DNA from 3 places in the Paenibacillus sp. PvP094 genome. Region 3 is predicted to be linked to each of the others. Evidence: predicted binding sites of a transcription regulator. Region 3 holds the regulator's gene; each other region holds the start of a gene.
What was found. Region 3 encodes Rex, which represses fermentation and respiration genes when NADH is low (regulators of the CRP and FNR family bind a similar motif). Its sites were predicted from a motif close to TTGTGAAATATTTCACAA; they were not measured.
Positions count from the first base shown of each region.

Region 1 (7,580 bases), 1.8 Mb from region 3:
GGGACCATTTTGGACCTTTTTGCGTTTCGTCAGATGCACTTCTCCCTGATCCGGCTCCACCCGCGATAGATAGTACCAGAAGAAGACTGCAAATCCGGCAGAGGTTACGCCGTTCAGTACAAAGCTGAGGTGATAGGAAAAGTCAGCCAAGAAACCGCTGAGTGCCGTCCCAATCGCTACACCGATATTGTTCGCTACATAAATAATATTGAACAGCTCTCCACGCCGCTCCGCAAACCGAAAGCCAATAAAGGCCTGGATCGCAGGCAGCGACAAGGAACTGAACAAACCGATCCAGCCCATGGCACATATAAATACAACCCAGTACGCACTAATCCAGGGCAGGGCAAACAGCCCAAGTGCATTAAGGGCAAGCGATCCAATGATCAGCTTCTTCACGCCGACTCTGTGATATAATGCACCGCCGAGCAGCTGGCCGAAGATACCGCCGAGCGACTGGATCAGAATGACGAATCCCGCATTAGCCATCGTCCGCCCAAGTTCATCAAATACGTACATCGTGGTCAGCGGCCACATCAGGGCACTGCCTGTCGCGTTAACCAGACTTGCCAGCAAAAATACTTTGACTTCTTTTGGATAGGTATCCAACCATCTCATCATCTTCATCCATTCTCCTTACTACCATAAACGAGCAAAACAAACCTCCACTCACGGCGGCTTAAACTACCTGAGCGGAGGCTATTTGTATAAATAAACATTGCCTTTTATTCTTGCTTCAAGGTTTATCCCTTGTTCATCTTACCTGAAAAGCCTCAATCTGCAAGTACACTCATTGACGCTTCACTTCGACAGTGGCCGAGAAGAACGTTGCCCCGTTGCCCATGTCCGACAGCCGACCCGATGTCAGTGAATTCACCCGCTGTTTCCGTCCACTTCCATCCCACCACAAGCCTTGGCTAATAACCGTACCCGGCAGCATGGATTCACCCACCTTGGCAGTAAGTTCGATCCGTCCCCGGTCATTCCACACGACCACCGCATCGCCATCTTCAATGTTTCTGAGAGCCGCATCCTCCGGATGAATCTGCAGCATGGGCATTTTCTCCATACGTTGATGCTTCTCCGTATTGGCAAAGGTTGAATTGAGGAAATTGTGATTCGGTGGCGACAGGAACATAAGTGGATGCACATCATCAGGTCCGGCCGGATGTTCCCCGTCATACCCTTCAACTAGAGCACGATATGTAGGCAGCGGCGGAAGTCCCCTCTCTGCCATCGTTTCCGAATACAGCTCGATCTTCCCGGATGGTGTAGGCAGCTGTTCCAGGAATGAATCATGCGACGACATATCCAGTTTCACAAAACGATGCTCCTGAAGGGCCTCCAGCGTTACTCCATTCATATAAGGATTACCTGTATCCGCCAGGGCGTCCGCAATCATCTGTTCCGGCGTCTCACCGAAAATCTCAGGATCATATCCCATCGCCTGTCCCAGCAGCGAAAACAGTTCCACATTGCTCTTGCTCTCTCCCATTGGGGCAATGACCGGTTCCTGCAGATGAACATACTGATGCCAGTAGGACGTATACAGATCTGTCGCTTCAAACGAAGACTTGGCCGGCAGCACAATGTCTGCATACTTGGCCGTGTCCGTCATGAACAGATCATGCACAACGGTAAACAAATCTTCCCGTGCAAAACCTCGCTCCACCCGCTCGGTATCCGGTGCCACCACCAGTGGATTGCTGCAGTAAACCATTAACGCCCGGATCGGCTGCTGCGCTTCCAGCAATGCTTCGCCAATCCGGTTCATGTTCACAACCCGTGCTTCCGAATTGCTCCGAAGCTCTGGACGCTCCAGTGCGTCGCTATTGGTGCTCGCATAGCTGTTGGTGCGTACGGCTCCGCCGCCTCGCTTCAGCCATTGTCCCGTGATGGCAGGCAGACAGGCAATGCTGCGCACATTCATGCCTCCGTTGTCATGGTGCTGAAGACCGTTGCCGATGTGAATATGTGCTGCCTGCGCGTTTCCGTACAGTTCAGCCAGCTTCACGATATCTGCTTCCGGTACACCCGTGATGCGCGCAACCCGTTCAGGGGTGTAGTCGCGGACATGATCACGCAGTGCCTCATGGCCCACAGTATACTTTTGCATAAAGGCTTCGTCTGTCAGGCCCCGGTCAAACAGTACATTCATCAGTCCCAGTGCGAGTGCGCTGTCTGTCCCCGGGTATAGCGGAATAAACCAGTCTCCCCATTGAGCTGTACGATTCCGGTGAACATCAATGACCACGATTTGGGCACCTTTTTTGCGGGCTTTCTCAGCCAGGACAACTTGGTGCATGTTTGTACTTACAATGTTGCCTCCCCAGACCAAAATAAGGTCCGAATGCTCCGTATCTTCAGGCAGCGTTCCCCGATTGGCGCCCATCGTATATTTCCATCCGGTATTCCCTGCCGCATTGCAGATCGTTTGCTCCAGCATACTTGCACCAAGCGCATTGAAGAATCGACGATCCATCCCATCTACCCCAAGGATCCCCATATTGCCGTAGAAGCTGTATGGCAGGATGCTCTCCGAGCCGTACTTCGCGGATATCGATTTGAATTTCCCCGTAATCTCATGGATAGCTTCATCCCAGCTTATACGTTCGAACTTGCCTTCACCTTTCGCGCCGACACGTCTCATCGGATATTGCAGCCGCTCGGGGTGATATATCCGCTCTGCCATGTTTCTGACTTTATTGCAGATGGCGCCTTTCGTAATCGGATGGTCAGGGTTGCCCGCCACCTTCGCGATTTTACCGTTCTCCTTATGAAGCAGCAGGCCGCAAGTATCCGGGCAGTCAAGCGGGCAAACCGCCGGGAACACGCCATTCTCCTGATCGATCATATGTACAAGTCCTCCCCATTTAAAACTATCCTTACATCATATAATTTTGGAGGTAATGACGTAAAGAGAACAGTCATGTTTTGTTCGCTCAGGCTTGATGCCTTTAATTCAAAAAAAGTTTTGGTCCCATGATTCATCCTCGAAATTCAGGGGTAAATTAAAAACAAGGCATTAGGTTAGTGTTTCCCCACTTCCTCCTCATGCCATATCATGGACCACTCCCGAAATTCGCCATGAACAGGTTTCGTTCCCCCGAACCTTGTCATGGCGAATTTATTTTGTCTGTAAAAAAAGCGATCCCATCTTCGCCGGCTTACGGTATAACATACACCGTGAACTCAAGGCAGTAAGGGATCGCTTTAATATATTCAGTTGAAATTGTGCGGGCAATTATGCCTGTTTGCTCCAGATCGGTCTGGCTTCCGGCTCTACTGTCTGAACAACCGCTTTGACCTCGGTCTCGGTCTTCCGCAGGTACACCATCCAGTAGGCAGCAGCAACGAACAATGCGCCTCCCGTCAGATTACCGAGCCATACCGGGATGAAGTTCATAATGTACTGCCCCCATGAGTAATGCCCTTCGAAGATAGCAGCCGGAATAAGAAACATATTGGCAACCACGTGCTGGAATCCAATAGCAACAAAGGCCATGGTCGGAAACCAGATGCCGAGCACCTTGCCACTCATTGTATCCGAAGCGTAAGATAGCCACACCGCCAGGGCTACCAGCCAGTTACACCCGATTCCAGATATAAACGCCTGTAGAAAGCCGTCATGCAGCTTGTGTCCCGCCATATCCACAACCTTGGTCAGATACACTCCTTCTCCTGTGAGACCAAGCACATGCCCGAACGCATATGCCACGAACAGTGCACCCAAAAAGTTCCCGATCGTGACCAAGGTAAGATTCTTCAGCATGCTGCCTACGGACAGTTTACGGGCCAGTGTGGCGAGCGGTACTGCCATCATGTTGCCTGTCAGCAGTTCTCCCCCACCAATCAATACCAAGATCAAGCCCACGGGGAATACCGCTGCACCGATCAGGTTAACCAAGCTGCCCCATTCCGCCGGCGCGGAGGCAATCACGCGAATATCCAGCAGGAACCCAAGCGCAATAAATGCCCCTGCCAGGAAACTGAGAACGAGCACAGAGGACACCGGATTCTGTGCTTTATTTATCCCCGTGTTCACTGTATATTGAGCAACCTCAAGAGGTGTTTTTGCCGCCATGCCATCCTCTCCTTCACTGTTCATGAACGAAATCAGCTTACATCGTTGATATGTTCATTGTATCGCGAAGGGCTCGGCAGGTTTGTTACATTTATCACAAAGTCCTTAAAGTCCCCTTTTCCAGCTTCCGTGCTCTCTTGCTTGAGTGCAGCTGGTTGGTTACTTATTCTGTTCCCAGATTATGATGTTCACCAAAAATTTGCTGCAGATGGTGCTGCAGATGTTGGACGTAATCTTGTGCCAGCCATTCCATCGTAACCACACTTCCATCAGGTAAGACGCACGTTGGTAATTCCCCTGTCTCCGGCATGCTGGATAGAACACGAATGACGGACTGATTCAGACTGATCCAGAGGTTTAACACCTCTTCACTCGGTGCGCTGATGTACTGTTGGCTCTCTACCCATTGGTCTTGATTATAAGGTGTTATAGACAATGGTTCGGTCTGATGCTGCATTTGGACAAACCGGCTTACGTTATGAAGAGCCGAATCACATAAATGACCAAGAATCTGAAGACGCGACCATTTTCCTTCCATGCGTGGTTGTACAAGTTCATTTGGATTCAGTGCAAGAAACGAACGGGGTACGGATTGCAGCAAAACTTTGAGCTCGGATACTGTATCTGTAAGCATGTTGTGAACCTCTCCTTCATGTTCATATCTAATGGGTTGACCTCTAACCTGTTGTTAAATATAGCACCCATTTCCAGAACCAACTACATCAAGTTATATAAAAAAACTGCCGCATTTCTGCGGCAGCTCTCGGATTTCTATTTATTTTTACACCATCGCTGGTGCTTTCGCTTCCACCGGAGGCAAAGCCTGAAGACCAGCCGAGTTCAGGAAGTTCCATGGTTTGTTGTAATGCGGTTGGAAGAAGAAGTCGATGAAGGCGAGCTCATCTACGGTCATGTTGTTCTGAATGCAAACCGAGATCGTATTGATCGATTGCGTCAGATCCGCCTTGGACATCACTTGTGCTCCGACGATTCGGCGTGTAGCCTGTTCGTAAATGACTTTGAGCAGCAGTTTCTCAGCCGTTGGCATGAACTCCGGACGATAAGCATCTTCAAGTGTTACAGCTTCCACGACCAGCCCGTCATCTGTAGCAGATGTTTCGGTCAGTCCTGTACCTGCAATATTCTGGTCGTAAATTTTAATTCCTGATGTTCCTTGTGTACCCATGTAAGGCGTTGTTGGACGAACCAGGTTACGAGCTACCAGTGTACCCATTCTTACGGCATTGGTTGCCAGTGGAATGTAAGAAGCCTTGCCTGTTGGATTATAGTGAATCGCACAGCTGTCACCTGCAGCGAACACGTCTTTTTGGCTTGTTTGCATATATTTATCCACGATAATTGCGCCGTTCGGCAGCATATCCACCTGGCCTTTGAGCAATTCGGTATTCGGACGGAAACCAATACACAGGATTACGAGGTCTGTCTCGAATTCACCTTTTGATGTGATCACCTTCGTTACCTTGCCATTCTCTCCGGCGAATTTCTGTACAGTCTGACCCAGTGCAAGCTTGATCCCGCGTTCAGTCAGTGTGTCCTCAATGGCATCTGTAAACTCGGGGTCCAGATATTTGTTGAGGATCCGGTCCACACTATCGATCAAGGTGACTTCCTTACCATTCATTTGGAATGCTTCAACCAGTTCAATACCGATATACCCTGCACCGACAACGGTAACGCGTTTGGCTTCTTTGGCTTTTTCGATGATCGTATTGGAATGATTGTAGTTTTTGCAGAGCAAGATGTTCTCCATCTCGATCCCCTCAAGTTTTGGAACGACCGGCCATGAACCTGTTGTCACGATGAGCTTATCGAACGTATCTTCAAATTCTTCCCCTGTTTTGAGGTTTTTAGCCTGAAGTTTATGATTCGCGGCATCCACTGCTGTAACCTCATGCAGCATCTTGGTGACTACACCCAGCTCAGCCAGCTGGTTTGGCGAAGAGTAGAACAGTCCATCCGGATCCTTCACAACCCCACCGACATAAAGGGCGATACCGCAAGATAGGAAGGAAATGTTGTCATTGCGCTCATACACCGTGATGGTAGCATCCGGGTACAATTTGGCGGTATTTATGATGGCTGCGGTTCCTGCATGTGTACATCCGATAACTGCGATTTTCATAATAAAGGTCCCCCTTGAAATTATAAAATTTAAACCGTGCTTCATTTATCAAATAGCTGCGCTTGATTCCTGGTCTTTAAAACGACAATGGTTCCATTCTTTTTGTGAATACATTCACTAATGAAACTAAACGATTATGTGAAAATATTCACTACCAACTTGGTGACTTTGTGATTTATTTCACTTCATGTACTCATTATAATGTGATCTTTTTCACATTACAAGTGTTTTCTTAAAAAATATTTAAAAAATAGGATATCGCCCTGTGGACGAGCCGCTGCTTCAACCTCTAAGACCTATTGTCCCCTGAGCAATAACGGTTTATGCTATTGAACCTTTTGGAGAAAAAAGGCCTTCATCCTGACCGTATGGTAATACTGGCAGCTGATTGCTGAACGATAACAATTATAAAATTTTAAGCATATCAGTTGATTTTTATATTAGAAAGCGCTTACAATATTATTGACCCTTTATTTGGATTTTATATGAATAGAATACCAATTATGTTGGGAGGCATTCATTTGAAGAAACGTTCCATCTCTGTTTCATTAACGCTGGTTCCTGTCTCTGCAATTATCGCCATGTTGACCGCAGATATCGCCAGGCCCGTGGTTGCTTTTGCCGATTCCCCGCCTGTCACCATTAAAACCGAGGTGTTATCCTCCAAAACTTCTGCAGGGGTTGATGTATCTTCACTGCTGAATAAGTTCAGGGATTACAGCACGTTCTCTACGGGAGACTTGGCCAAGGACACCGCTTATGCGCTAAACATTGTATCCTGGCAGCTGCCGCATGGTGGGTTCTTCAAAGCAATGGAGGAGAAGTACAAGTCCTCCTGGGACGGGGTAGCGCCGCGTTCGGATTGGAAAGACCCAAAAGGCGTAGAGCTCGGAACGTTTGATAATGACGCAACTACAACCGAGATCCGCTTCCTGGCTGATATGTATGAAAAGACGGGCAACCCCCTCTTCCGGGACAGCGTCCGCAAAGCGGTGGATTTTATCCTCGTCTCCCAATATCCTTCAGGCGGATGGCCTCAGGTTTATCCACAGCGGGGCAATTACTCCGACAGCGTTACCTATAATGACAATGCCATGGTGCGAACCATGGTGCTCATCGATGACATCATTGAGAAGCGTAAAGGCTTCAACAACGATATTCTGAGTGAGGATACACGGTCCAAGCTGGCGGCGGCCTTGAATCGAGGAATCGCATATACATTGAAAGCTCAAATTAAAAACGGTGGTGTGCCTACAGTTTGGGGTGCCCAGCATGACCCGGTAACCTACGCGCCTGTATCCGGCAGAGCCTATGAACTGGCATCCAAATCCGGATCCGAATCTGTGGCCATCA
Region 1 covers NZ_JBEPOM010000001.1:2,559,362-2,566,941, reverse strand. Annotated here, with positions in the region: gene ABIC22_RS11845 (MFS transporter) at 1-618, opposite strand, end outside; gene ABIC22_RS11840 (molybdopterin-containing oxidoreductase family protein) at 791-2,854, opposite strand; gene ABIC22_RS11835 (formate/nitrite transporter family protein) at 3,245-4,084, opposite strand; gene ABIC22_RS11830 (DinB family protein) at 4,248-4,718, opposite strand; gene ABIC22_RS11825 (FAD-dependent oxidoreductase) at 4,866-6,227, opposite strand; gene pelA (pectate lyase) at 6,749-7,580, shown strand, end outside.
Region 1: a site for Rex is predicted at 4,167-4,184, ahead of ABIC22_RS11835 (formate/nitrite transporter family protein). Genes of this name have one in related genera too.

Region 2 (7,580 bases), 180 kb from region 3:
AAATCGCTAAGCATGCGGTTCACACTTTCGCGGGTAGCTCCAATCATGTTGGACAGATCCGTGTGGGTAATTTTTTTATGAATAATCACGTGATCGCCGTGGGGCTCGCCATAAGAATTGGACAATCGGATCAAGGTGGAACAGAGCGCACCAGGTTTACCGTATAACATCAGGTCACGGAACTTGGTTTGGGTTAAGCGGTGATGTATGCCCATCCATTTCATAAAATCAATGGCGAAATCACAATGCTGACAGATCAGCATCTCCAGGTCTTTATGCTCCAGTACACCGATTTCACTGTCTTCCAGCACTTCCGCCGAGAACGTATGCTTGGAACCGAAGAACGGATCTGCCTGACCAATCATATCACCGGACTGGTACATGTACATGATAAGTTCTTTGCCTTCATCTGTTGATTTGGTGATCTGGGCACGGCCCCTTTTCATATAATAAAGTTTGTCGGACACATCACCTTCCCAATACAGGTGGGTCCCTTCAGGATAGGTACGGTCTTTCATGGTTACGAGCAGATGATTGAAATTCACTTCCGAGAAACAGTTGGTATTGCCGCGTTTTTCCATGACACTCAGTTGTTCTCTCATAAGTCTATCTCCCCTTTGTATCCACTGGAGGGGGATTACAAACATGCAGTCCCCACTCCATGGTTCGCCGCAATCGTTACCGTCCTGATTAGGGTCATCTCCGCCGGGGAGGACGGTACAAATTGCGGTGGTTCAATTTTTAAGTTCAGTATATACCTAATCTTACCGTTTGAGGGGCATGGAAAGGTGGCAAAAATGGCGAAATTTCAAACATTGTGATTAAATTCACTTTGGAGAGGGAAGGCTGCATTTGACAGCTATATAGTTTAAATAGGAAGTGAAAATGACCTGTGGAAGGAACTCCAAAAAACTTAAATTAAATTTGTTATACTTTGTGAAAATAATCACATAATTAACCTTTTCGACATGTTACGATGTGTACGTAAAGAAGAGAGACAAACCAAAAACCAATACGAACCTTTAGGAGGATGAGGGAGATGGCTGTAAAGAACGAAGTCGCCCCAGCAAAAGAACCGACAGCAGGTCAGTATATTCAAACGTTAATTGACAAAGCGAATAAAGCACACGCAGCATTCATGTCCATGGATCAAAAACAGATTGACCGCATCGTGCAAGCCATGGCACTGGCAGGTCTGGACAAACACATGATGCTTGCCAAAATGGCGGTGGAAGAAACCGGCCGCGGAGTGTATGAAGATAAAATCACCAAAAATATCTTTGCAACAGAATATGTGTATCACAGCATCAAATATGACAAAACCGTAGGTGTAATTGAAGATAACGAGTACGAGAGCTTCCAGAAAATAGCGGAGCCAGTCGGCATTATCATGGGAATTACCCCGGTGACCAATCCGACATCCACCACGATGTTCAAGGCGTTGATTTCCATCAAAACACGTAACCCAATCATCTTTGGTTTCCACCCATCAGCTCAGAACTGCAGCCGCGAAGCCGCCAAAATTCTGCTGGAAGCCGCAGTGAAGCATGGTGCTCCGGCCGACTGTATCCAGTGGATTGATGATCCTTCCATGGACCGCACGAATGCACTGATGAATCATAACGATGTAGCGCTCATTCTGGCGACAGGTGGATCAGCAATGGTACGCGCAGCGTACAGCTGTGGTAAACCGGCACTCGGCGTTGGACCAGGGAATGTACCTTGCTTTATCGAGAAAACGGCAGATATTAATCAGGCGGTAACGGATCTGATCTTGTCCAAATCGTTTGATAACGGCATGATTTGCGCTTCCGAGCAAGCAGTCATCATCGAAGAGCCGATCTTTGATCAGGTGAAAAAGAAAATGATTGCGAACGGTTGTTATTTTGTCAATAAGGATGAAGCTGCGAAATTGACAGCAGGTGCCATCAATGCGGAGAAATGTGCCGTTAACCCGGCGATTGTCGGTCAATCGGCAGTAACCATTGCGCAAATGTGTGGTATCGAAGTCCCGGCTGGCACCAAAATTCTTGTAGCAGAGATTGAAGGCGTCGGCACCAAGTTCCCACTGTCTGCAGAGAAATTAAGTCCCGTACTCGCTTGTTACAAAGTAAAAACGGCAGCTGAAGGGATTGAGCGTGCTGCGGAAGTGGTTGCCTTTGGCGGCATGGGGCACTCCTCTGTTATTCATTCGAATAACGAAGAAGTGATAAGCAAATTTGCGGATCGTCTGCAAACAGGACGGATCATCGTGAATTCGCCATCCACACACGGTGCCATTGGGGACATCTACAACACAAACATGCCGTCATTGACCCTGGGATGCGGTTCATATGGCCGTAACTCGACCTCATCGAATGTCACTGCCGTCAACTTAATCAACGTGAAAAGGGTGGCTCGCCGTACCGTGAATATGCAATGGTTCAAAGTGCCAAACAAAGTGTACTTCGAAAAAGGAGCAACGCAGTATCTGGCCAAAATGCCTGATATTACTCGCGTAGCCATCGTTACGGATGCCATGATGGTCAAACTGGGCTATGTGGAAAAAGTGGAGCATTATCTGCGTCAACGCCAAATGCCGGTAGCAATCGAAGTATTCTCGGATGTAGAGCCCGATCCATCAACAACAACGGTAGACCGCGGTACAGAAATGATGCGCCGCTTCCAGCCTGACTGCATTATCGCTCTTGGTGGTGGATCACCAATGGACGCTGCCAAAGCCATGTGGTTGTTCTATGAATATCCGGACACGGACTTCAACGATCTGAAGCAAAAATTCATGGATATCCGTAAACGGATCTATAAATACCCACGCCTTGGATCAAAAGCAAAATTCGTAGCGATTCCGACAACATCGGGTACAGGATCGGAAGTAACATCGTTTGCCGTAATCACAGATAAAAATCTGGGCAACACCAAATATCCACTGGCAGACTATGAGCTTACACCGGATGTAGCCATCGTAGACCCTGAATTCGTCTATTCACTGCCGAAAACAGCGGTTGCAGATACAGGTATGGACGTACTGACTCATGCCATTGAAGCTTATGTATCGGTTATGGCAAATGATTACACGGATGGTCTGGCGATCAAAGCGATCCAGCTGGTATTCCAATACCTGGAGCAATCGGCGCTGCAAGGGGACAAACTGGCACGTGAGAAAATGCATAATGCTTCGACGATTGCCGGTATGGCTTTTGCTAACGCGTTCCTGGGGATTAACCACAGCTTGGCGCACAAATGGGGCGGACAGTATCACACCGCACATGGACGTACCAATGCAATCCTGATGCCGCACGTCATTCGTTACAACGCGAAAAAACCAACCAAATTTGCATCATTCCCGAAATATTCGCACTTTGTGGCAGATGAGCGGTATGCTGAAATTGCTCGAATTCTGGGATTGCCTGCACGAACTACAGAAGAAGGGGTGAACAGCCTCATCAATGCAATTCGCAAACTGAACAAAACACTTGGTATTGAGGAATCGTTCCAGGAAATCGGATTTGATGCCAAGGATTTTGAAGCTCATGTAGATTACCTGGCCGATCGTGCTTTCGAAGACCAATGTACAACTGCCAATCCGAAACTGCCGCTGGTGACTGAACTGGCAGACGTTTACCGCAATGCGTTCTACGGACGGTTTGAATAAACAGTATCGTTAACAGCAAGGTTTAGGCAATAGGTTCAGGGTTCCCCGGGAGGGGAGCCCCGATTGCCGTCTTTTTGTCGATGACGGAATCCTTTGGGGATCCGTTGAAGTTAACATTTTACACAACAACGGAGGGGGAGAAATAACCTGTAAAAGCGAAGCGTTCGCGTTTATCTCCGGATTTTTCCCTTTGAAAAGGGAACGAAAAAATCTGGAGATAACAGCGATTGGAAGGTTGTTCTACCACGCAGTGATCCGGTGTAAACTTTTACCTTCACCATGATCCTGCAATGGTGGAGTGAGGAAGTTCACTAACTTTGTGATAAAAATCACAGATGGTGAAACCCGCAAGACGTATACTGAAAATGTAAGAAAAACATCCATCCCGCGGTTCCGGTTCCCATGTAGAGAGAACGTGTTCCGGCTGATATGTGAAAAAGTTCACATTAATCGCGGCTCTGGGCACAGATGAGACGATTTTGCTTGCACCCTGTCATGTGTCCGGAAATCCAAATTTGTGGAGGGATTACTATGTCGGTGATCGAAAAAGACGTAAAACAACAAACAGGCTGGAGAAACTTTACGAAAGGCACATGGACCAAATCCGTGGATGTGAATGATTTTCTGGCACACAACCTGTCTCCGTATTACGGGGATGAAGCATTTCTCGCAGGGGCAACACAGAACACCAAAGACCTGTGGGACATCGTATCTGATCTGACCAAAAAAGAACGGGATAACGGCGGTGTACTGGATGTGGACGTAAACACTCCGGGAACGATCGTGTCTCACCAACCAGGGTATCTGGATCAATCCAAGGAACAGATCGTCGGTGTGCAAACCGATGCTCCATTCAAACGTTCCATTCAGCCTACAGGCGGAATTCGCATGATGATTGATGCATGTCAGGCTTACGGCTTCGAAATGCCTCAAGAAGTCATTGATATATTTACTAATATTCGCAAAACACATAATCAGGGTGTATTCGATGCGTATACATCCGAGATGCGCGCAGCGCGCAAAGCCGGCATCATTACAGGTCTGCCTGATGCTTACGGCCGCGGTCGGATCATCGGCGATTACCGCCGGGTTGCTCTGTACGGGGTGGACTTCCTGATCCGCGCGAAAAAAGGAGAACTGAACGCTCTTGAAGTGGATGTCATTGATGAAGATGTCATTCGTCTGCGTGAAGAGTTATCCGAACAAATCCGGGCTCTACAGGAATTGAAGCAGCTGGGCGAAATGCATGGCTTCGATATTTCCCTGCCGGCTACCACAGCGAAAGAGGCGTTCCAATGGCTGTACTTCGGTTACCTCGCTGCCATCAAAGAACAAAACGGTGCTGCAATGTCCCTTGGACGTGTATCTTCATTCCTGGATATCTACATTGAACGTGATCTGCAGGAAGGCATCCTGACCGAAGAACAGGCTCAAGAACTCGTTGACCATTTTGTCATGAAATTGCGGATCGTCAAATTCCTGCGTACACCGGATTACAACGAGCTCTTCAGCGGTGACCCGACGTGGGTAACCGAGTCCATCGGCGGGATGTCCGTGAACGGGGAAACACGCGTAACGAAAAACAGCTTCCGTTTCCTGCACACGCTGCACAATCTGGGACCAGCACCGGAACCAAACCTGACCGTACTCTGGTCTACCAAACTTCCGGAGGCATTCAAAGAGTATTGCAGCAAAGTGTCCATTGAAACCAGCTCCATCCAATATGAGAATGATGATCTGATGCGTCCCATCTACGGAGACGATTACGGGATTGCCTGCTGTGTATCGGCCATGAAGATCGGTAAACAAATGCAGTTCTTCGGCGCTCGTGCCAACCTGGCAAAAGCACTGCTGTATGCGATCAATGGTGGACGCGACGAGAAATCCGGAGCACAGGTGGGACCGGAATATCCGGCCATTACAAGCGAAGTGCTGGATTACAATGAGGTCATGAAACGGTTCAAACCGATGATGGAATGGCTGGCTAAACTGTACATGAATACTCTTAACGTAATCCACTACATGCATGACAAATACAGTTATGAACGGATCGAGATGGCTCTGCATGACCGCGATATCGTACGTACCATGGCCTGTGGTATTGCCGGCCTGTCCGTTGCAGCCGACTCCCTGAGTGCAATTAAATATGCAAAGGTTAAACCGATTCGTAACGAGCAAGGAATCGCCGTTGATTTTGAAATTGAAGGAGACTTCCCTTGTTACGGTAACAATGAAGACAGTGTCGACAGCATCGCGGTTGAACTGGTAGAGAGCTTCATGGGCATGATCCGCAAACATAAAGCGTACCGCAATGCCATTCCAACCCAATCTGTATTGACCATCACATCCAATGTGGTGTACGGCAAAAAAACCGGTACAACACCGGATGGACGTAAAGCAGGCGAACCGTTTGCTCCAGGTGCCAACCCGATGCATGGACGTGACAAAAAAGGAGCTCTGGCATCCCTGGGTTCTGTAGCCAAATTGCCTTATGAACACAGCCTGGACGGTATTTCCAACACATTCTCGATTGTGCCTAAAGCGCTCGGTAAAGAGTCCGATACGCGCAAATCCAATCTGGTTGCCATGATGGACGGTTATTTTGGTCAAGGTGCTCACCATCTGAACGTGAACGTGTTCGATCGTCAGCAGTTGATTGACGCCATGGAGCATCCGGAAAACTATCCACAATTGACCGTAAGGGTATCCGGATATGCCGTAAACTTCATCAAATTGACGCGTGAGCAGCAGCTGGATGTCATTAACCGGACCTTCCACGGTTCGATGTAATAACACGGTAAACAGGAGTAGATCACCATCATAAACGCACAGCGGATGCGGATACAGAAAGGAAGAGGCAGCATGGTTAACGGACATATTCATTCACTCGAAACTTTCGGGACGGTTGACGGCCCAGGCATCCGCTTCGTGCTTTTTATGCAGGGATGTCACCTGAAATGCCAATATTGTCACAACCCGGATACATGGGCGCTTGATGGAGGCCGGGATATGAGCGTGGAGGAAGTTCTCGCTGAGATCGAGCCATACTTGACCTATTATCGCAGTTCGGGTGGCGGACTTACGGTATCGGGAGGCGAACCGACGCTGCAGGCTCAGTTCGTCGGCCAGGTTTTCAAAGAAGTGAAGCGGCGCTGGGGACTGCACACCACCCTGGACAGCAACGGCTACAATGAACCTGAACGTATTCTTGACTTGTTGGACCATACGGATCTGGTCATGCTGGATCTGAAACATATCGATGATGAAAAGCATATCAAGCTTACTGGGAAATCCAATGAGAGAACACTTCGGATGGCCCGCTGGTTATCGGATCATGGCCGGAAAATGTGGATTCGGCACGTATACGTGCCAGGCATTCATGATGATGAACAAGATCTGCTTAACCTGGGACGCTATATCGGAACATTGAATGGTGTGGAGAAGTTTGAGATTTTACCATATCACCAGATGGGCATATACAAATGGCAGGCACTGGGAAAAGTATATCCGCTCGAAGGCGTTCCGTCTCCTACCGAAGAAGATGTGGAACGGGCTTATCGCTTGATTGAACAGGGGCGGAAAGAAACGACAGACACACTTGCTCGGGCAAAATGATCCATATCCATGGGTCCGATAGAAAATGAATATTCCATAAAATGGACCCACTCTTCAAACAGTCTTTGCGACAGACGTCGCAAGGGCTGTTTTTTGTTGCATTTTACATGAGGATTACGAAAAGGCTTGTTCAGTGAAGGATTTTATCCCCTCATTGATGAATTGTCATCCTTACGATGGTAGCTCCGGCTTTTTATAATCAGAGTGTAAAACCAAATGCGCAATATGCCGAGGAGGGTCAACGACGATGAAAAAAAGAATGATAATGCTGCTCTCACTGCTGCTGGTTACGTCCTGGACGCTGGCTGCATGT
Region 2 covers NZ_JBEPOM010000001.1:4,176,216-4,183,795, forward strand. Annotated here, with positions in the region: gene ABIC22_RS19190 (Crp/Fnr family transcriptional regulator) at 1-602, opposite strand, end outside; gene adhE (bifunctional acetaldehyde-CoA/alcohol dehydrogenase) at 1,040-3,652, shown strand; gene pflB (formate C-acetyltransferase) at 4,184-6,442, shown strand; gene pflA (pyruvate formate-lyase-activating protein) at 6,515-7,267, shown strand; gene ABIC22_RS19210 (ABC transporter substrate-binding protein) at 7,515-7,580, shown strand, end outside.
Region 2: a site for Rex is predicted at 4,082-4,099, ahead of pflB (formate C-acetyltransferase). Genes of this name have one in related genera too.

Region 3 (7,580 bases):
GAATTCTTCCTGCACCTACGCCGACGTACATTTCTACAAACTCACTGCCTGAAGCAGCAACGAATACGGAATCAGTATAATGTGCAGCCGCTTTGGCCATCAGGGTTTTCCCTGTTCCTGGAGGGCCCGTAAGCAGGATCCCCTTCAATGGGCGAATCCCGAACTTCTGAATTTCTTCATGTTTGATGAGAAAATCAAGAGCCTCCCTCAGCTCCTGCTTGGCACTATCCTGGCCGCCAATTTCCTCAAACGTCAGTTTGGAAGGTCCTTTTTTCTTGCGCTTACGTTCCTGACCCGCTCCAACCGTAATGCCACCACGCATCTGCATCATAAGCAGCAGTCCGCCCACAACCGCCGCTGCGATCAGAATCGGAAAGATATTCACACCAATAAAAGCGAGAAAAATAATCAACACGGGGACAAAACCAATGGCAACTTCCTTCGTCCATTTAGGCATTAGGCCACACTCCTATCTGGCCGGGTACACGCGGCAGAATAATAAACTTGCTGGCATCTCCGTCTCTAAGACTTACATATACGTTATTGTCATCCATGGCAGTATTCACTTGAATACCATTGGTCGCCATCTTGGATAATGTTGGTGTAATTTCGGTGTACTGCTTGTTCTCCATCGCCTGAGCAACGGTAAACATCGCATCGCCCCACCAGTTCTCCAGGGCTTCATTCGAATGATCAACGACATCAAGTTTCAATGAGCGCGAGCCGATCAGGGTCTGTCCTTCTTTCTGAATATATTGAACCAATCTGCCCAAATCTACATTTGGCTGCAAATCAAGTTTCAATTGTACATCATTGCGGTTAATAGTTAACTGAACATCATTAACCCCTTCATACTGGGTTACCATTTTTTCAATCGGATTCTGCATGGCCACCTGACGATACACAAACCAACCTCCAAACAACACAACGGCTGAAATGACGGCAGTTAAAGCAATAGGCAATACTTTTAGCTTCAAGTGAGTTTCCCCTCCCAAATTTTTGGCCCATCCCTATAGCTTATAGGCATAATATGAATTGTGTACGAATGACCTGTGATGTGCCCAACAGGTTTTATTTCTGTTTGATGTAACCTTGAATACATATTTGAGTATATCACATCGTATATACAATTTCGAAGGCGAAAATATGAATAAATTATTAATTTTAACTATTCAAATCCAGAATAATTTTCGAGATACGCCAAAAAACCGGATCAGGCGGGGTTCCGTCTGCCGGTTCTTTGAAGATTTTACCTAAAAAATCTCTGAATATCTGTTAACTGTTTGGAATCGTATAGACCAAATCAACCTGTTCTCCATTGCTGAAGCGATAGAATCGATAATAGTTGTGCGTATCATCATTGTAATAAACTTGCCATACATAGACGCCATTGACGACTCCAGGCATAATTCGTTTGATCTCTCCGCCCGGTACTTCAGAGCTGAATCGATTGCGAACTTGTGCTTCCGATAACCCGTTCTGCAGCAATTCACTGTGCACAGCATTGCTTCCTGTGACCGGTTTATTGGTTGCATCAAACTTAACCCAGACGGCGATGTCCTGATTATCTTTATTTTTGGCCATCATCGTCCAGTAAATGTTATCTTCGCCTTCTTTTTGACCCCAGACGTATTTTCGGAGATCCTCATAAGAAGTTATCCCGAGCTGCTCCTGCGCCGCTTGAATAGCTAGCGCTTCTTCGTTGCGCTGGTCCTGGGTAATATAGACATAGAAGCGCTGTAATCCAAACAGAATCAAAATTAGGATAAGCAGCGAGATCCAGATCCATTTCTTTTTTCTTTTCAAAAGCCGAACTTCCTTTCCCCTATGACGCTGCTGCTATTCTGAAATTAACGGGCGAGCAGTCCGTCAAATGCAAGTTGAGACTCGCGCAGAATGCGCTCTTCATCCATAGTAAGACATTCACCATGTTTCACCAGCTGTTTGCCGTCAACCCATACATGCTCCACATCCTTGGCTGAAGCGGAGTAAATGGTATGAGAGATCAGATCCGTGTGCGGATAGAAGTGTGCTTGTTCAATATTTAGCGCAATGAAATCAGCCTTCATGCCGACTTGAAGTGCTCCCGTATTGTTCAGGAAGATGGATTTGGCACCATACCCCGTTCCAAGTAGCAGCGCTTCTCCCGCTGGAACCGCTGTTGGGTCACCGGATACTCCCTTGTGAATCAAAGCAGCCAGTCTCATCTCTTCAAACATATCCAGGTTGTTGTTGCTTGCTGGTCCGTCTGTTCCCAGAGATACGGTTACTCCAGCTTTCAGCAGATCCGGAACACGCGCAACACCCGAAGCAAGCTTCAGGTTGCTTCCCGGATTGTGAGAGACCGCTACATCATGGCGTGCCAGAATTTCAATCTCCTCATCATTCAAATGCACGGCGTGAGCTACGAGAGAAGGTCGAGAGAAGAAACCGAGCTTTTCCAGATGTACCACTGGACGCAGTCCATAATCCGTTACATTCTGTTCGACTTCGCGAAGGGTTTCCGACATATGGGTGTGCAGCGGCAGATCCAGATCATGTGCAACCTGTACCAGCTTCTCTATGTAATCCGGAGGGCAAGTATACGGCGCATGCGGTGAGATGATCGTCGTAATTCGACCACCAGCCTGTCCGTTCCACTCGCGTGCAAACGCAGCCGATTCTTGCAGTTTGCGCATTTGCTCTTCTTCGGAACAGAGACCAATGACACCACGTGCCAATGCGGCACGAATCCCGGATTGTTCAACTACTTTTGCCACCTGGTCCATATGATCATACATATCCAGGAATGCCGTTGTTCCGCCTTTCAGCATTTCTAATACAGAAAGGGAGGTACCCCAATACACGTCCTCAGACGTCATTTTCGCCTCCATAGGCCACATTTTCTCCTGAAGCCATACTTGCAGGGCCAGATCGTCCCCGTGGCCTCTCAGAAGCGACATGGCTGCGTGACCATGCGTATTGATCAGACCCGGCAAAAAGACCAGTCCTTTGCCATCAACCTTTGGCAGGCTCTCATCTCCATCCGGCAGTGTCTCACCAATATGCACAATCTTATCCTCTTCAACGACCATATACCCTTGAACCACGGTCCATTCCGTACCACTATTTACAGCAAATTTGCCGTTATGAATTACCCATCTATTTGTCGTCATCTTCCTCGTCGTCCTTTCCGTTCTCCAGATAATAAGCCAGGCTAAGCAGATCCGTTGTAAAATCAGCATGATGAATGCGGACGTGCGGTGGTGTTTTCAAGATGGTAGGTGCAAAGTTCAGAATCGCTTCAATGCCGGATTCCACGAGCTGATCGGCTACGTTCTGAGCTTCGGTATCCGGAACGGTAATGATTCCAATACGAATATTATCTTTTTTGACCGAATCCGTTAGTTCATTCATGGGCTGTACTTTCAGGCTGTTAATCTGACTGCCGATCTTAGGACCGTATGCATCGAAAACAGCAACAATTTTCATGTTGTCTTTCAGATAGGCGTTGTAATTGGACAATGCATGTCCCAAGTTACCAGCTCCGACCAGAGCAACATTGATTTGCTGATCAATTTTCAAAATATGACGGATTTTCTCGATTAGATACGATACGTCATATCCAATGCCTTTGCGACCGAAGTCCCCAAAGTATGCAAGGTCTTTGCGAATCTGGGCAGGATTAAGATCCAGGCGTAGTCCCAGTTCCTGTGATGACACCGTGCCTACCTCACGTTGATGCAGTTCATTCAAATAGCGCAAGTAAACAGGCAATCTGCGTACCACAGCTTCCGAAATTTTATCTGATTTCATTACATTACTCCCCCTTACCAAGGCCACAATAGATAAATAAAAATGTAGCATCCCGCATAACCTTTTTCGTTTCCGAATGAAATCATGCAAGATGCCTTATAAAATATCAAGTTAAAAGTGCTTCAAAAATAATTCACACCCTAATAAAGTTTACAGCGAGAAGCCCTTATTACGCAACGACGTCATCCCTAATTCGCCGTAGTTTCATCCTGTGCTGGTGTTTCCAGCCACTCGCTAATCCGTGGAACCATCTGTTCAGTCAGCATATGTTCCATTTTGGGACCGGGTAATGAATATAGGAAATACTTTCCGTAATAAGACTCAATTACCCTTGTATCGTAAACGATGACAATGCCCCGATCCTTGGCCGTACGAACAAGCCTGCCGAATCCCTGCTTGAAACGGATGACGGCCTGTGGAACAGACAGCTTCATAAACGGATTCTTTTTCTGTTCCTGCAGCAGTTCACTCTTCGCCTCGACAAGCGGATGGTTCGGTGGCTGGAAGGGCAATCTCACAATGGCCAGACAGGTTAGCGCCTCGCCAGGGATATCTACCCCTTCCCAGAAACTGCTGGTGCCCAGCAGAACGGTTGCTTTTGCATCCTGGAACCTGCGTGTTAACTTGGAACGACTGCCACTATCAACGCCTTGACCAAGCAGCGAAATATCGTTACCCGACAGCGCTTCTTTTAATGGGTCGTAAACCTGGCGCAGCATTCGGTATGAAGTAAAGAGCACCATCATGCGGCCCTTTGTCGCAATAGCCGTTTCGGCCAGAGATCGTACAAGCATGTCGACAAAGTGAGCATCCCCCACACTGCCTTTTACGCTTGGGAAATCACGAGGGATGACCAGCAAAGCCTGGTCCCTATACCGGAATGGCGATGGCAGCATGGACGTCAGCAAACGGTTATTATCGGCTGCTTCCTGCAAGCCAAGCTGTTCAATCATGAACTGAAATGACTTATCGACCGAGAGCGTAGCCGAAGTAAGGACAACGCTTTTCTTTTTATCGAAGAACATGTCCTTCAACTGTGCACTAACATCGACAGGAACGGCATACAGCTGCAGTGATTTGCTGCGGAATTGGCCGCTTGCCTCCATCCAGTATACCGTTTTGGCATCATCCATTCGCATGAAGAAACGAAGGTTTTCTTTGAGCGTTGCCAAATCCTTAAGCAGACTTGTAATGTCCGTGATCAAGCTATCCGATTGATAATCGTCCTGGTCTTCTTTCACTTCAAGAAGCAGCTTGTCTCCCTTGCGGATCAAGTCCCCCAGTGTGACATAAATCTGGTTCTCGTAATCCTGCAGCTCCTGCCACTTCGCCGGTTTCATTGAAGGCTTCAGTCTGAGGGAAAATTGCCCCGTTTCTCCCGGAGAAGCATCACTCCGCTCAGGCAGCAGGTTAAACAAGGCATCGCTCAAACGATCCCACATTTCTTTGACTTCAACAGCGAGCGGAAACATCTGGTCAATGACTGAGCCCCACTGCACCGAATTTTCATGCCCCGCCAGTTGTGTTCGCAGCATGGGAAGCTGACCGTTCCGACTATCCTTAAACAATCGGGTCAGGGTATGAACCAACGTGAAATATTTCATGTGAAGACCCAGGTGCTTACCCGCCACATCCTCAAGATGATGAGCCTCGTCGATTACGAGACTATCGTAAGCAGGAAGAAGCTGGTGAGCTGCTTTTACATCCGTAAACAATTTAGAATGATTCGTAATGACGATATCGGACAATCCTGCTTCATGCTTCGCCCGATGGTAGAAGCACTTCCTGAACCACGGACAAGAACGTCCCAGGCAGGATTCCGATTCGCTCTGTACCGTTTCCCAAAAGTCCCCACCGCGCGCACTGAGGTTCAGCTCCTCGTCATCTCCAGTCTCTGTCTGGGTGAGCCACACAATCATCTGAGCCGCTGTAAAATAATCTTCTTTCGGTGTAGCGAACTCACGTTTGTTGATCTTGTGCTCAAACTTCCGAAGACACAGGTAGTGCCCCCGACCTTTGAACACGGCAGCCTTAAACGGAAAAGGCACCACTTTGGTCAGCAGCGGGATATCACGCTCCCGAAGCTGTTCCTGCAGGTTGATGGTATGCGTGCTAACCATTACTTTTCGTTCCTGCTTCACACTTTCATATATGGCCGGCAGCAAGTACCCCAGGGATTTCCCCGTACCCGTACCTGCTTCAATTAACAAATGCTTTTCTTCGTCCAGCGCTTGCCTTACACTGCTGAACATCTGTGTCTGTGCCTCGCGTTCTTCATAGTGATCCAGGGTATCCTGCAGATTGGCCCGGACCTGATCCATATACTGCTCAAAACTTACACCTTCGAGCGGATTACCTTCGCGTTCATCGCGTGGAGCACCGATCTCAGTCCAATCACTCACATTCAAGGCCAATTGGCGGTAATACGTATGTCCATCCAGATCCTGTATGGGCTCTGCTTCCTTCTCACTGCGCATGCCGTCGAAGAACCAGCCCAGATCGCTGTCCTCAGGTGCAAACAGGTCGCTGAGACGCTGTATCGTAATCAATGGCAGTTGACGCAGTTCATCCAAACACTTCAGGAGCACATAGGCCGTTGCCAAAGCATCACTGTCTGCCTGATGAGGACGGTCGTGCTGGAATCCGAATTCTGAAGATACATACCCCAGTTGATAAGAACCAAGTGAAGGAAATGAAATTTTGAGAAAATCAATGGTATCCAGAATACGTCCGGTGAACGGCAAGTAGCCGCATCGGTCAAGCGCATTCTGAAGGAAATGAAAATCAAAAGCCACGTTGTGTCCCACCAGGACAACATCGTCAAGCAGCGGAACCATCTCCATCATCATCTCTTCGAGTGAGGGAGCGTCCGCCACATCTTCGTCAGTAATCCCGGTTAATCCCGTAATAAATGGAGGAATAGGCACACCAGGGTTTACATAAGAACTATATATTTGAGTTATGCTGTAGTCATGATCTATGATGGCAAGTCCGGCTTGTATAATCTCACCGTCGGACTGCGTGCCGGTTGTTTCGAAATCCAATACGGCAAATTTCATTGCAATGTACAAGTCCCTTCCATTCCAGTCTATGTTACAGCATAGCAAAAAAACGGGCATTTGAAAATTAACTGACAAAAAAGGCGGTGTTCCCTCCATGATCTTAAAGGAGAAAACACCGTCTTGATGCCGCTGCACTGCACTTGAATTTCAAGTACGGTCAGCTTATTCCATATTGCAGTTGTCCGCTGTTCAGCCTGCAGGCTTCCATATTATACAACGGTTCGGTCAACGTCGGGTCATGCTGGAGTGCCTGTGCAAACAAGGAACATGCTCCTTTGGGATTCGCCATCTTGGCTTCGAGGCAGCCCAGTGCATTACAGGCTAACCCCTTCAGCCTCGGAGAACCATTCAAGTGTACGATGAGCCGCAGGTGACTTCCCGCTTCCGCGGTTTGATTGAGGTTCATATGCGCAAGTCCCAGATAGTACCGAGTCAGTGCACTATCCGGATATTCGGCAATAATTTGTGAGAACTGCACAATCGCCTGTGGATACATCTGTAACTTGAAGTATCCCTGACCGCGACTAAAGGATTCCAAATGGATTTCAGGCAGAGCCGTGACGGCTTCCTGTTCCGGTTGGAGTGCCACCGGCTGTTTTAAATCTTTGATCTGACTCATCTTCTCCTCAAACATCAGCCACTCATCAATCATCCCGTCACTCATCCGCTTCAGCAAGTTCCACTTTTGCAGCAGTTCCTGTTTGTTCAGACCTTCAGCGGAAG
Region 3 covers NZ_JBEPOM010000001.1:4,355,359-4,362,938, reverse strand. Annotated here, with positions in the region: gene ABIC22_RS20140 (AAA family ATPase) at 1-457, opposite strand, end outside; gene ABIC22_RS20135 (hypothetical protein) at 450-977, opposite strand; gene ABIC22_RS20130 (hypothetical protein) at 1,276-1,806, opposite strand; gene ABIC22_RS20125 (amidohydrolase) at 1,851-3,155, opposite strand; gene ABIC22_RS20120 (redox-sensing transcriptional repressor Rex) at 3,142-3,795, opposite strand; gene dinG (ATP-dependent DNA helicase DinG) at 3,984-6,854, opposite strand; gene ABIC22_RS20110 (tetratricopeptide repeat protein) at 7,015-7,580, opposite strand, start outside.